2 regions of the Ligilactobacillus sp. MP3 genome follow, and region 1 is predicted to be linked to the other one. Evidence: predicted binding sites of a transcription regulator. Region 1 holds the regulator's gene; the other holds the start of a gene.
The links. Region 1 encodes Rex, which represses fermentation and respiration genes when NADH is low (regulators of the CRP and FNR family bind a similar motif). Its sites were predicted from a motif close to TTGTGAANTANTTCACAA; they were not measured.
Positions count from the first base shown of each region.

Region 2: a site for Rex is predicted at 3,422-3,439, ahead of ald (alanine dehydrogenase). Genes of this name have one in related genera too.

Region 1 covers NZ_JANFQI010000001.1:53,801-59,704, forward strand. The annotation lists gene tsaD (tRNA (adenosine(37)-N6)-threonylcarbamoyltransferase complex transferase subunit TsaD) at 1-907, shown strand, start outside; gene NOU10_RS00350 (ABC-F family ATP-binding cassette domain-containing protein) at 971-2,920, opposite strand; gene NOU10_RS00355 (redox-sensing transcriptional repressor Rex) at 3,094-3,735, shown strand; gene NOU10_RS00360 (CPBP family intramembrane glutamic endopeptidase) at 3,837-4,466, opposite strand; gene groES (co-chaperone GroES) at 4,662-4,946, shown strand; gene groL (chaperonin GroEL) at 4,976-5,904, shown strand, end outside.
Region 2 covers NZ_JANFQI010000004.1:10,982-16,885, forward strand. The annotation lists gene NOU10_RS03955 (hypothetical protein) at 1-185, opposite strand, end outside; gene NOU10_RS03960 (N-acetyltransferase) at 258-692, opposite strand; gene NOU10_RS03965 (DegV family protein) at 880-1,722, opposite strand; gene NOU10_RS03970 (DUF1836 domain-containing protein) at 1,871-2,380, shown strand; gene NOU10_RS03975 (epoxyqueuosine reductase QueH) at 2,476-3,243, shown strand; gene ald (alanine dehydrogenase) at 3,632-4,735, shown strand; gene NOU10_RS03985 (APC family permease) at 4,775-5,904, shown strand, end outside.

The DNA of each region.
Region 1 (5,904 bases):
AAGATTTGGTGGGGTTGTTCCAGAAGTTGCTTCAAGACATCACATTGAACAGATAACATATTGCATACAAGATGCTCTTGATGAAGCTAATGTAGATTACGAGGACTTGGATGCGGTAGCAGTGACTTATGGTCCAGGGTTAGTGGGTGCTTTATTAGTAGGTGTAGCTGCTGCTAAAGCCATTGCATTTGCACATAATTTACCATTAATTCCAGTAAATCATATGGCTGGACATATCTATGCCGCAAGATTTATAGGAGAGATAAAATTTCCAGCTTTAGCTTTATTAGTATCAGGAGGACATACTGAATTAGTATATATGCCTGAGGAAAATAAATTCCAAATAATTGGCGAAACTCGTGACGATGCAGCTGGAGAAGCTTTTGATAAAGTAGGTAGAGTAATGGGAATGAAGTATCCGTCTGGTAAGGAAATCGATGAATTAGCTAAAACTGGGAAAGATACTTTTAATTTTCCAAGAGCGATGGAGAAAGAAGATAACTTTGATTTTAGTTTCAGTGGTTTGAAGAGTGCGTTTATTAACACTGTACATCATGCTAGTCAAATTGGAGAAAAGCTTGATAAAGCAGATTTAGCTACAAGTTTTGAACAAAGCGTAGTTGATGTATTAAGTAGTAAAACCGTCAAAGCATTGAGACATTTTAAGGTAAAACAATTAATTCTTGCTGGAGGCGTAGCCGCTAATCAAGGATTAAGAACAAGATTAGATAAGGAATTAACAGCATTTAAAGATGTAGAATTGTTGAAAGCACCTTTGAAATTATGTGGTGATAATGCAGCGATGATAGGTGCTGCTGGATATGTGGCTTTCAAGCATGGTGTTCGAGCTGACATGACATTGAATGCTGAACCAAGTCTAGAATTTGAATGGATGGTAGAAAAATAAAAAGATGTGAGACTTAGTATGACTAGAGTGAGCATAACTCTGGTATTAAGTCTTACATCTTTTTTATTGTAATCCTTCTAATTCTAAACTTAGTTCAGTCCATTTACTTTCGGCTTCATTTAAATCATTTGTTGCCTTAGATAGCTTTGTGTGTAACTCATCCATTTTTTGTGGATCATTGAAATTATCAGGTAGTGTCATTTCTTGCTCTATATTGGCTTTTAATTCTTCAAGACGTTCCATTTCAGATTCAGCATTATCAACTAAACGTTGTAATTTACGCTGTTGTTTTTGTAATTCTTTACTTTTCTTATAGTCAAGTTGCTTTTGAGAAGTTTTTGAAACTTGTTGATCATCTTGAGATTGTTCTGCCTCTTTAGCTGCTTCAATTGCTTCTAATTCAGCTTTTTTCTCTAAATAATAATCATAGTTACCAAGGTATAAGTTACTTCCCTCTGGAGTGATTTCAAGAACGGTATCAGCGACTTGGTTGATGAAGTAACGGTCATGAGAAACAAATAAGATGGTTCCTTCAAAATCAATTAAAGCACTCTCTAATACTTCTTTACTATCTATATCTAAATGGTTAGTTGGTTCGTCGAGCATTAAGAAATTATCTTCTTGTAAAGCAAGTTTTGTTAATGTTAATCTAGCCTTTTCCCCACCAGAAAGATTATGTACTACTTTTTTAACATCATCACCGACAAATAAGAAACTACCTAATAATGAGCGAACATCTTTTTCTAACATATTAGGATGATCATCCCAGATTTCATTTAGGACAGTTTTTTTATCATGTAGGTTTTGTTGTTCCTGATCGTAGTACCCAGTTTGAACATTAGTACCAAAAGTAGCAGATCCATGGATGAAAGGAATATTTCCTAAAATACTCTTTAGTAAGGTGGATTTGCCAATTCCATTAGGTCCGACAACAGCCATTGCATGATGTTTACGTAATTCGAAAGTGATAGGATTTGAAATAACTTTTGAATCATAGCCAATAGCAGCATCTGTGACCTTTAAAACTACATTTCCACTTTCCTTGCTAGCATGAAATTTAAAATGAGGTCCTTTTTCTTCACCTTCAGGACGCTCTAATCTATCCATTTTCTCTAATTGTTTTCTTTTACTTTGAGCTCTTTTAGTTGTAGAAGCTCGAACTAAGTTTTTATTAACAAAATCTTCTAATTTTTGAATTTTCACTTGTTGCTTTTCATATTCTTTCCATTGAGTACGCAAGCGAGAAGCTTTTTCTTCAATATAATGAGAATAATTTCCAACATAGTGACTAGAATGTTGATGACTTAATTCGTAAACTTCGTTGACAACTTTATCTAAGAAGTAGCGGTCATGTGAAACAATTAAAAGGGCACCGGTATAACCTTGGATATAATTTTCTAACCAAGTCAAAGTTTCAATGTCGAGGTGGTTAGTAGGTTCGTCAAGAATTAACAAATCACGTTTTTCTAAAAGTAATTTAGCTAAAGCTAAACGTGTTTTTTGTCCACCAGATAAGTCAGAAACCATTTTTCCATAGTCTTCTTCAAAAAATTGGAAACCATGTAAAACAGCTTTTACTTCATTTTCATAACCATAACCATTATTTTCTTGGAAGTCATGTTGTAATTGATCATATTGATTTAATAATTGTTGATATTCCTTAGATTCATGTGGAATTGACGGAGAAGCAATCTTTTCTTCAAGTTGATGAATCTTAGCTTCCATCTTTTGCAAGGGTTCAAAGACACTTAACATTTCATCTAATACATTTTTAGTAGATTCTAATCCTGTATGTTGTGCTAAATATCCAATAGTTAAATCTCGTTTAGTAACGATTTTTCCTTCATCTGGAAGTGATTCACCGATTAACATTTTTATTAGTGTAGATTTTCCTGCTCCGTTGCGACCAACAAGTGCGATCTTGGAATTATCTTTTATATCAAGATTGACATTCTCAAAAAGGATATCTGCTCCAAAATGTCGGGCAACTTGCTGTGCTTGTAAAAGTAGCATAAAATCACCTTTTCTATTAATTTACTGTATTATAACACTAAGACGATTTATAGTGTAACATAGAAATTTCACAAATAAAAACGTTAAAGATGATAATTAAGCCAATATATTGTATAATTGTGGAGCTATGTGTTAAACTTATGTTAAATATTTCACGAAAAGAGGAAAGTCTAATGGCAGAAGTAAAGATTCCGCAGGCTACTGCAAAACGTCTACCGATATATTATCGTTATCTAAGACTATTATCTAATTCTGGAAAGAATAGAGTTTCTTCAACAGAATTAGCTGAAGCCGTAAAAGTAGATTCTGCTACTATTCGACGTGATTTTTCGTATTTTGGTGCTTTAGGTAAACGTGGTTACGGATATGATGTACAAAGTTTACTTGATTTTTTTACTAAGCAATTAAATCAAGATACGCTAACTAATGTTGCTTTGGTTGGGGTTGGTAATTTAGGACATGCTTTATTGAACTTTAATTTCCATCAAAGTAATCATGTAAGAATTAGTGCAGCATTTGATGTAAATGAAGATATTACAGGAACAATTCAAAGTGGAATTCCAGTATATCCAATGTCTGATATGAAAGAACAATTAAAGTTACAGCAAATTGAAATTGTAATTTTAACTGTTCCGGCTCCTGTAGCACAAAAAGTTACAGATGAGTTAGTAGAAGTTGGTGTAAGAGGAATATTGAATTTTACGCCACTTAGAATTACTGTACCAGAAAATATACGTGTACAAAATGTAGATTTGACGAATGAAATGGAAACTTTGATTTATTTCTTGAATCATTTTGGAAACACAGAAGAGTAGTGTTACATAGAAGACTGAAATAAGTTTCAAAATAAAAATTGCTGAAGATTATGATGTTATCTAATCATTAATCTTCAGCAATTTTTTGATATTAACAACTTCTAAAGCGATGACAGAAGTATAATAAACAAGTTTAGAAATATATGACTAAAAGTAGAAGTAATAATCGTTCCAGTCCGATAGTAAATATAGCAAAACAAAAGGCCAATACTAGCATAGATAAGGAAATGACCATCCATATGAGCTAAACTAAATAGAAGACTGGAAATTAAGGCAGCAGGTAGAAAAGGGATGAATCTTGAAAAATTTCCAAATAAAACTTTTCTAAAAATTAACTCTTCCATTACAGGTGCAACAATTCCAGGTACTAAAATGTAGTATGGGTAATGGTGAACAATTTCTAACAATAGGTTAGTATTAGCTGAATATGATGAAAAATGGAAAAGTCCTGATTCAATACGAGATAATCCAATTTGAATTATGAGGGCACCGACCATACCAAGGATACTCCAGAGTAAAATAGATTTAAGTTTAATAGTTTTATATTCTAATTTATTTTTAAAAGAGAATCTATGATTGAGATAAACAATAAACAACATGCAGAGTATTCCAATAATAGTTTCAACCAAATAAAAATTATGACTTTGATTATAAAAAATATTGAATATTGCTAACAAAATTTGATAACCAATATAGGTTAGCAATAAGGGAATAGAATTTCTTTGTTCCAAATTAATTATCACCTTTCATTTTTAAATTTAATTGTACCATTAACAGGTCAAATAAAAAAATTAGCACTCTAATGTGTCGAGTGATAAAAAATACTTGCAATTTATATTTAAAGTGGTTATAGTATTAATTGTAGTTAGCACTCAGGAGTTGAGAGTGCTAAATGATACAGATGATTGATATTGGAGGGATTAGACGTGCTTAAACCATTAGGAGATCGCGTTGTTTTAAAAGTTCAAAAGGAAGAAGAACAATCCATTGGTGGAATTGTTATCGCAAGTAATGCAAAAGAAAAGCCTACAACAGGTGAAGTAATTGCTGTTGGTAACGGACGTATCTTAGACAATGGACAAAGGGTTGAACCTGAAGTAAAAGTTGGTCAATCAGTTGTTTTTGATAAGTATGCTGGTTCTGAAGTTAAATATGAAGGCGAAGAATATTTAGTAATCCGTGAAAATGATATTATTGCGGTTATAGATTAATTTTTAATTAATTTGAGGTGAAGAGATTTATGGCAAAGGAAATTAAGTTTTCAGAAGATGCTCGTTCAAAGATGTTGAAGGGTGTAGATAAATTAGCAAATACAGTAAAATCAACTATTGGTCCTAAAGGCCGTAATGTTGTTTTGGAACAATCTTATGGTTCCCCAACAATTACAAATGATGGTGTAACAATTGCTAAGGCTATTGATTTAGAAGATCATTTCGAAAATATGGGAGCAAAATTGGTGTCTGAAGTTGCTTCTAAGACAAATGATATCGCAGGTGATGGTACAACAACTGCTACTGTTTTAACACAAGCTATTGTAAATGAAGGTATGAAGAATGTAACTGCTGGTGCAAACCCAGTTGGAATTCGTCGTGGTATTGAATTAGCAACTAAGGCTGCAGTTGATGCATTACATGAAATGTCCCATACAGTAGAATCCAAGAGTGATATTGCACAAGTTGCTTCTATTTCATCTGCTAACGAAGAAGTTGGTAAATTAATTGCCGATGCTATGGAAAAGGTTGGTAATGATGGTGTTATTACAATTGAAGAATCTAAGGGTATCGATACTTCTTTAGATGTTGTTGAAGGTATGCAATTTGATAGAGGTTATCTATCACAATATATGGTAACTGATAATGATAAGATGGAAGCTGATTTAGATAATCCATACATTTTATTAACAGATAAGAAGATTTCAAACATTCAAGAAGTATTACCATTATTGCAATCAATTGTACAACAAGGTCGTCCATTATTGATTATTGCTGATGATGTAGACGGTGAAGCATTACCTACACTTGTTTTGAACAAGATTCGTGGAACATTTAACGTTGTTGCAGTTAAGGCTCCAGGATTTGGCGATCGTCGTAAGGCAATGTTACAAGATATTGCTACATTGACAGGTGCTACTGTTATCACAGATGACTTAGGCTTACAATTGAAAGATAC
Region 2 (5,904 bases), on a different contig from region 1:
CAATAATATTTAGCGATTAATTCTCCAGTATCCGCTAAACATACATTTTTTAACAATACAGTTGGATATATGTATTCTAAGCTACTTGATTTTCTTTCACGAACAGTTACATCTGCTTTAATAAAAGTTGCAGTAAAATTATATTGAGTTAAATTCTTTAATTTTTTCATATTTACTGTACTCATAATTTATCCCCCATTTTTCAGTGCTAATAATAATATACGCAATTCAAAAATTTTCTCGCTAAAATTTAGAATTTATTCGACTTTATTTTTATTCCAAATCATCGTAAATTCAATTTCCCCTGTATGTTCATCATTCTGCTTAGAAACAATAGTAAACCCATTTTCACGATAAAATCTTAATGCACGTTCATTCTTTTGATACACATTTAATGACAATGTACTGTGCAATTGTTTTACATATTCCAAAAGTTGCCTACCAATACCTTGAGAACGATACGCTTTATCAACAAAAATCCCTGCAATATATTCATCCATCAGTCCAATAAATCCCTTTATTTCTCCATTTAAATCATAAACAAAGATATCAGCTTTCAATAATTGTTTTTCCACTTCTTCAAAATTAGCTTTCCAATACTCTTTAGCAATGAAAGAATGGGCATCTTCATTTCCCGCAAGCCATAACTGCATAACTATCTGAGTGTCTGATATTTGAAATTCTCTTATCATTTTACTCTCTCCTATAAATAGCTTTCTTATTCATTTATTGTATCCAAAACTAAACGATAAAATTAATGTAGCATTACTCTTACGTATCCTTTTTTATAATATTATAGAAAAGCTTTATTTTACAGAATTTTCCAAATAAAAATCCCCACCCAAAAGGATGAGGAATTCTTATTAATAAATTTTATTTTTAACCATCATTCACAGCACAGCCAACCATTAAACCACCTTTTTCTGCATAAAAGCTACATAGTACTGTACAAATTCCAATTTCTATCTGACAATCAGGATACTTGGATTGGATTAAATCTTTCAAAGCTAATGCACCTTTTTCATTGTTTGCGTGATCAATTACCACTTTTTTACTATTAAGATTATGCTTAACTAATATATCTACCAAAGATTGATATGCTCGTTTAGCTCCACGTGCTTTTCCTAATTGTTCAATCTTTCCTTCTTCATTTGCCCAACCTAGCACATTAATTTTTAAGACTCCTGCAAGTTTCGCAACAGTTTTATTTATTCGACCATTATTTGCTAAATTCGTTAATGATTGTAAGCTAAAGAAGATCTTCAAATGATCGATATAACATTGAACTTGTGTTACTACTTCAAAAAAATCTACCCCTTCATTCAGTAATTCACTAGCTTTAACAGCTGCCATACGTTCTGCTGGACCTGCTGCTTTTGTATCAAAGACGTGTATTTTTCTATTTGGATCTTCCTCTAGAATCATTTTTTTAGCTGTTTGCGCAGTATTATACGAACCCGAAAGCGCACTTGAAATTGTAAAAATATATACTTCATCAGCATCCCCTATTGCTGCCAAGTAACTTTCAACACTAGGACAAGAAGATTTTATTTCTGTTGAACTGTTTTCGATAAACTTATCGAATTCTGCTTGATCAAAATCAGCACCATCTAAAAATACTTTATCCCCACAAACTAAAGTTAAACCTACGCTCTGATATTCAATATCATTCAATGTAGTTACGTTTAAATTTGCTGCTGAATCTGTAATTATTTTCTTCATACTTTATTACCTACTTAATTTATAGAATTCTCATTAAGCTTACAAAATATGAAAAACATTGTCAACGGTTTTTGAAAAACTGATGATAAGTTTTTTATTGATAAATTATATTTTTGCCTATATACTGAGGATAGCGAGGTATTAATTTATGAATAGAGAATTTAAAATAAGCCAAAGTATCCAAAATTTTAAACTACCACGATATGACGATTTACCTGAAGTTGAATTATATTTAGATCAAACTGCAGCGTACATCAGTGAAAGGCTTGAAATCTTAGGAGACGTAAAACTAACTAATTCAATGATTAGTAATTATGTTAAACACAAGTTAATTCGCCGTCCCGTTAAAAAGCGTTACGCAGCTGATCAAATTGCAGAATTATTCTTTATAGCTGTTGCTAAAAATGTAATGCAACTTAGCGATTTAAAAGCAGCAATCGAACTACAAAGACGAACATACTCAACTAAAGTTGCCTATAATTATTTTGTAGAAGAATTGGAAAATATTCTTCCGTATGTCTTTGGTTTGAAAACTGAATTAGATGAAATAGGCAATGAGCATACCGAATATCAGCGTATGTTACATAATATTATTATGGCTGTCAGTTATAAAGCTTACATTGATAAATACTATTCTGATTTGCGTCAAGAAAATTAGTCCAACTACCAAAATCACTTATTTTTAGGGTTTAAATATCGCTTATCGACTGGTATTATAGTATTTGAGTTCGTTATAGAATCGAGATGAGTCAATTGATAGATGTAGAAGAAATTCTTGCTAAAATGAATAAAAATCAAAAGATCAATTACGATAAGGTCATGCAAAAAATGGTTAAGAAATGGGAAGAAGCTGACACTCGCCCACGTATTCTTTTACACAGTTGTTGTGCACCATGTAGTACATACACGCTTGAGTACTTAACAAAATTTGCTGATGCTACTGTTTACTATGCTAATTCTAACATTCATCCACGTGCTGAATATCAACGTAGAAAATATGTTCAACAAAAATTCATTCATTATTTCAATGAAAACACTGGAAATAATGTTAAGTTCATATCTGCCCCTTATGAACCACAAGAATATTTTGAGAAAGTTCGTGGACTAGAAAAAGAAGTCGAAGGTGGCGCACGTTGTCGTGTATGTTATGACTATCGCCTAGATAAAGTGGCTCAAAAAGCTGTAGAGTTAGGTTTTGATTACTTTGGAAGTGCATTGACAATCAGTCCACACAAAAATTCCCAAGTTATTAACCAAGTTGGCTTAGAGGTACAAAGTTTATATACTACTCACTATCTACCTAGTGATTTCAAGAAAAATGGTGGTTATCAACGTTCAGTTGAAATGTGTCATGAATATGATGTTTATCGCCAATGCTACTGTGGTTGTGTCTTTGCTGCTAAAGCTCAGGGTGTTAATTTAAGTAAAATTAGACGTGAAGCACTAGAATTTTTAGAAGGTAAAGATGCAGATAAGGAATTTCCTGAAATAACTTTTAAAATTAATGGTGAAACTATTTAATTATTAAAAAGAACTGAGATTATTAAATTCAGTCCTTTTTTATTTTTCCCAATTTCAATAACCTAATATAAATTTTCTATAAATTACTTGATATATCTACTCTCACATCAACCAGTCTAATCATTTATTAATTATACACTTAATGTATAATTAATCATTTCTAACAATCGTTCTAATGTTGTTTTATAAATAACAATATAAGATCAACTTTGTGAAAAAACTCCCAAAAAACGCTAATTAAAGGGATATTAGATTTCACAAACTTTTGATTTTAGGGTTGATATTTATCTTTTTACGTGTTATTCTTGCATTAGGTTGAAAGCGCTGTCAACAAATTATTAGAAATTATTTGAATATTTATTCATTATTTGGAAAGGAGTATCTTATTATGTTAATCGGTGTACCTAAAGAAATCAAGAAGCAAGAAGAACGTGTTGGTGCTACTCCAAGTGCTGTAGCAAGCTTAATTCATGCAGGTCATTCTGTAATTGTTGAAAAAGGAGCTGGCGTTGGCTCTGGTTTCCCAGATGAAGAATATATCGCTGCTGGTGCAACAATGGGTTCAGCAGAAGAAGCATGGGATACAGAAATGGTCATCAAAGTTAAAGAACCTTTGGAAAGTGAATACCAATACTTCAAACCAGGTCAAATCATCTATACTTATCTTCATCTGGCCGCAGATAAACCATTAACAGAAGCCTTAATTAAAAAGAAGGTTACAGGGGTAGCATACGAAACAATGGTTGGTAGAGGTGGCGGTTTACCACTTCTCTTCCCTATGAGTGAAATTGCTGGTCGTATGTCAATTCAAGTTGGATCTCATTTCTTAGAACAAGTACATGGCGGTAAAGGCATTCTATTAAGTGGTGTTTCCGGTGTACATCGCGGTAAAGTTACTATAATCGGTGGTGGTACTGTAGGTTTCAACGCTGCTAAAATTGCTGTTGGTATGGGAGCACAAGTTACAATTCTTGATATTAACGCTCAACGTTTGGCTAAAATTGATAATATCTTTGATGGAAAGATTCAAACTTTAATGTCAAATACTGCTAACATCAAGAAAGCTGTTGAAGAAGCTGATTTAGTAATCGGTGCGGTTCTAATTCCTGGCGCTAAAGCACCAAAATTAGTTACAGAAGAAATGATTAAGAATATGAAACCAGGTTCTGTTATCGTTGATATTCCTATCGACCAAGGTGGTATCTTCGAAACAACAGTGAGAGCAACTACTCATGAAGATCCAATCTATGTAACACATGACGTTATTCATTATACAGTTGCTAATATGCCTGGTGCTGTTCCAAAGACAGCTACAGAAGCACTTTCTAGTGCAACAGTACGCTATGCTATTGAAATTGCTAATAAAGGTATTGATAAAGCTGCTGCTGACGATAACACAATATTTACAGGAATTAATACACATCAAGGTAACCTTACTTCTAAAGCTGTTGCAGATAGTTTAGACCTTCCATTCACACCTTATAAAGGTTAATATTTGCTCCTTTAGCTTGGAAAGGAGGCGACCTAATCTATGAAAAATAAAATTGACGTTAATAAAGTATTAAAAAACGCCAGCATTAAGTCGGAAGACGAACGTTCTTTAGGTCTTTTTGATCTTTCCATTCTGGGAATCGGTGCGATGATTGGAACTGGAATTTTGGTTTTAACTGGCATTGTAGCCGCTACTACTGCTGGTCCGGCAGTTATCTTTTCTTTCTTAGTAGCTGCTGTTGCTAGTGGTTTGATTGGGCTATGTTATTCTGAACTTTCAACTTCAATCCCTAACTCTGGAAGTGCCTACATTTATGCCTGGGTTACCATTGGGCAAGTTATGGCTTTCTTTGCTGGCTGGACACTATTAGGAGTTTATATTACTACAACAGCTACAGTTGCAAATGGATGGACAGGTTATGTCCACTCATTCTTAGCAGAATTTGGTGTACATCTACCTAAAGCTTTTCTAGCTGCACCATCAGCAGGTGGTATTATGAACTTACCAGCGATTATCATGATTCTATTCATCACCCTAGTGTTAACAAAAGGAACTAGTGAAAGTAAGCTACTTAATAACATTTTAGTTATTATTAAACTAACTGTAATTTTCCTATTCATTATTGTTAGTGTTAAACACATACGTCCAACTCACTGGCATCCTTTCTTCCCATATGGTGGTAGTGGTATCATGGTTGGAGCATCAACTGTTTTCTTCACCTTTCTTGGTTTTGATGCTCTCGCTACTTCTGCAGAAGATGCTAAAAATGTTCAACATAATCTGCCTCGTGCTATCATCATTTCACTTGTAGTTTCAACTGCCTTGTATGTAGCAGTTAGTCTAGTAATGACCGGGGTTGTTTCTTACAAGGAACTCAATGTTGCTGAAGCCATGGCTTTTGTACTTTTAGAAAAGGGCCACACTTTAACTGCCCAAATTGTTTCTGCCGGTGCTATTTTAGGCATCATGGCCGTAGTACTTGCCTTTGTTTATGCAGGAGCTAATATTACAATGTCCATGAGTCGTGGTGGTTTCTTACCTAAGCAGCTAGCTCACTTAAATTCTAAGAGTCACAGTCCTAACCGTGCGCTATGGTTAAATGGACTTTTAGCAGCTATTCTTGCTGGATTTATGGATATGAGAAACTTAGCTTTAATTGCTAATGTTGG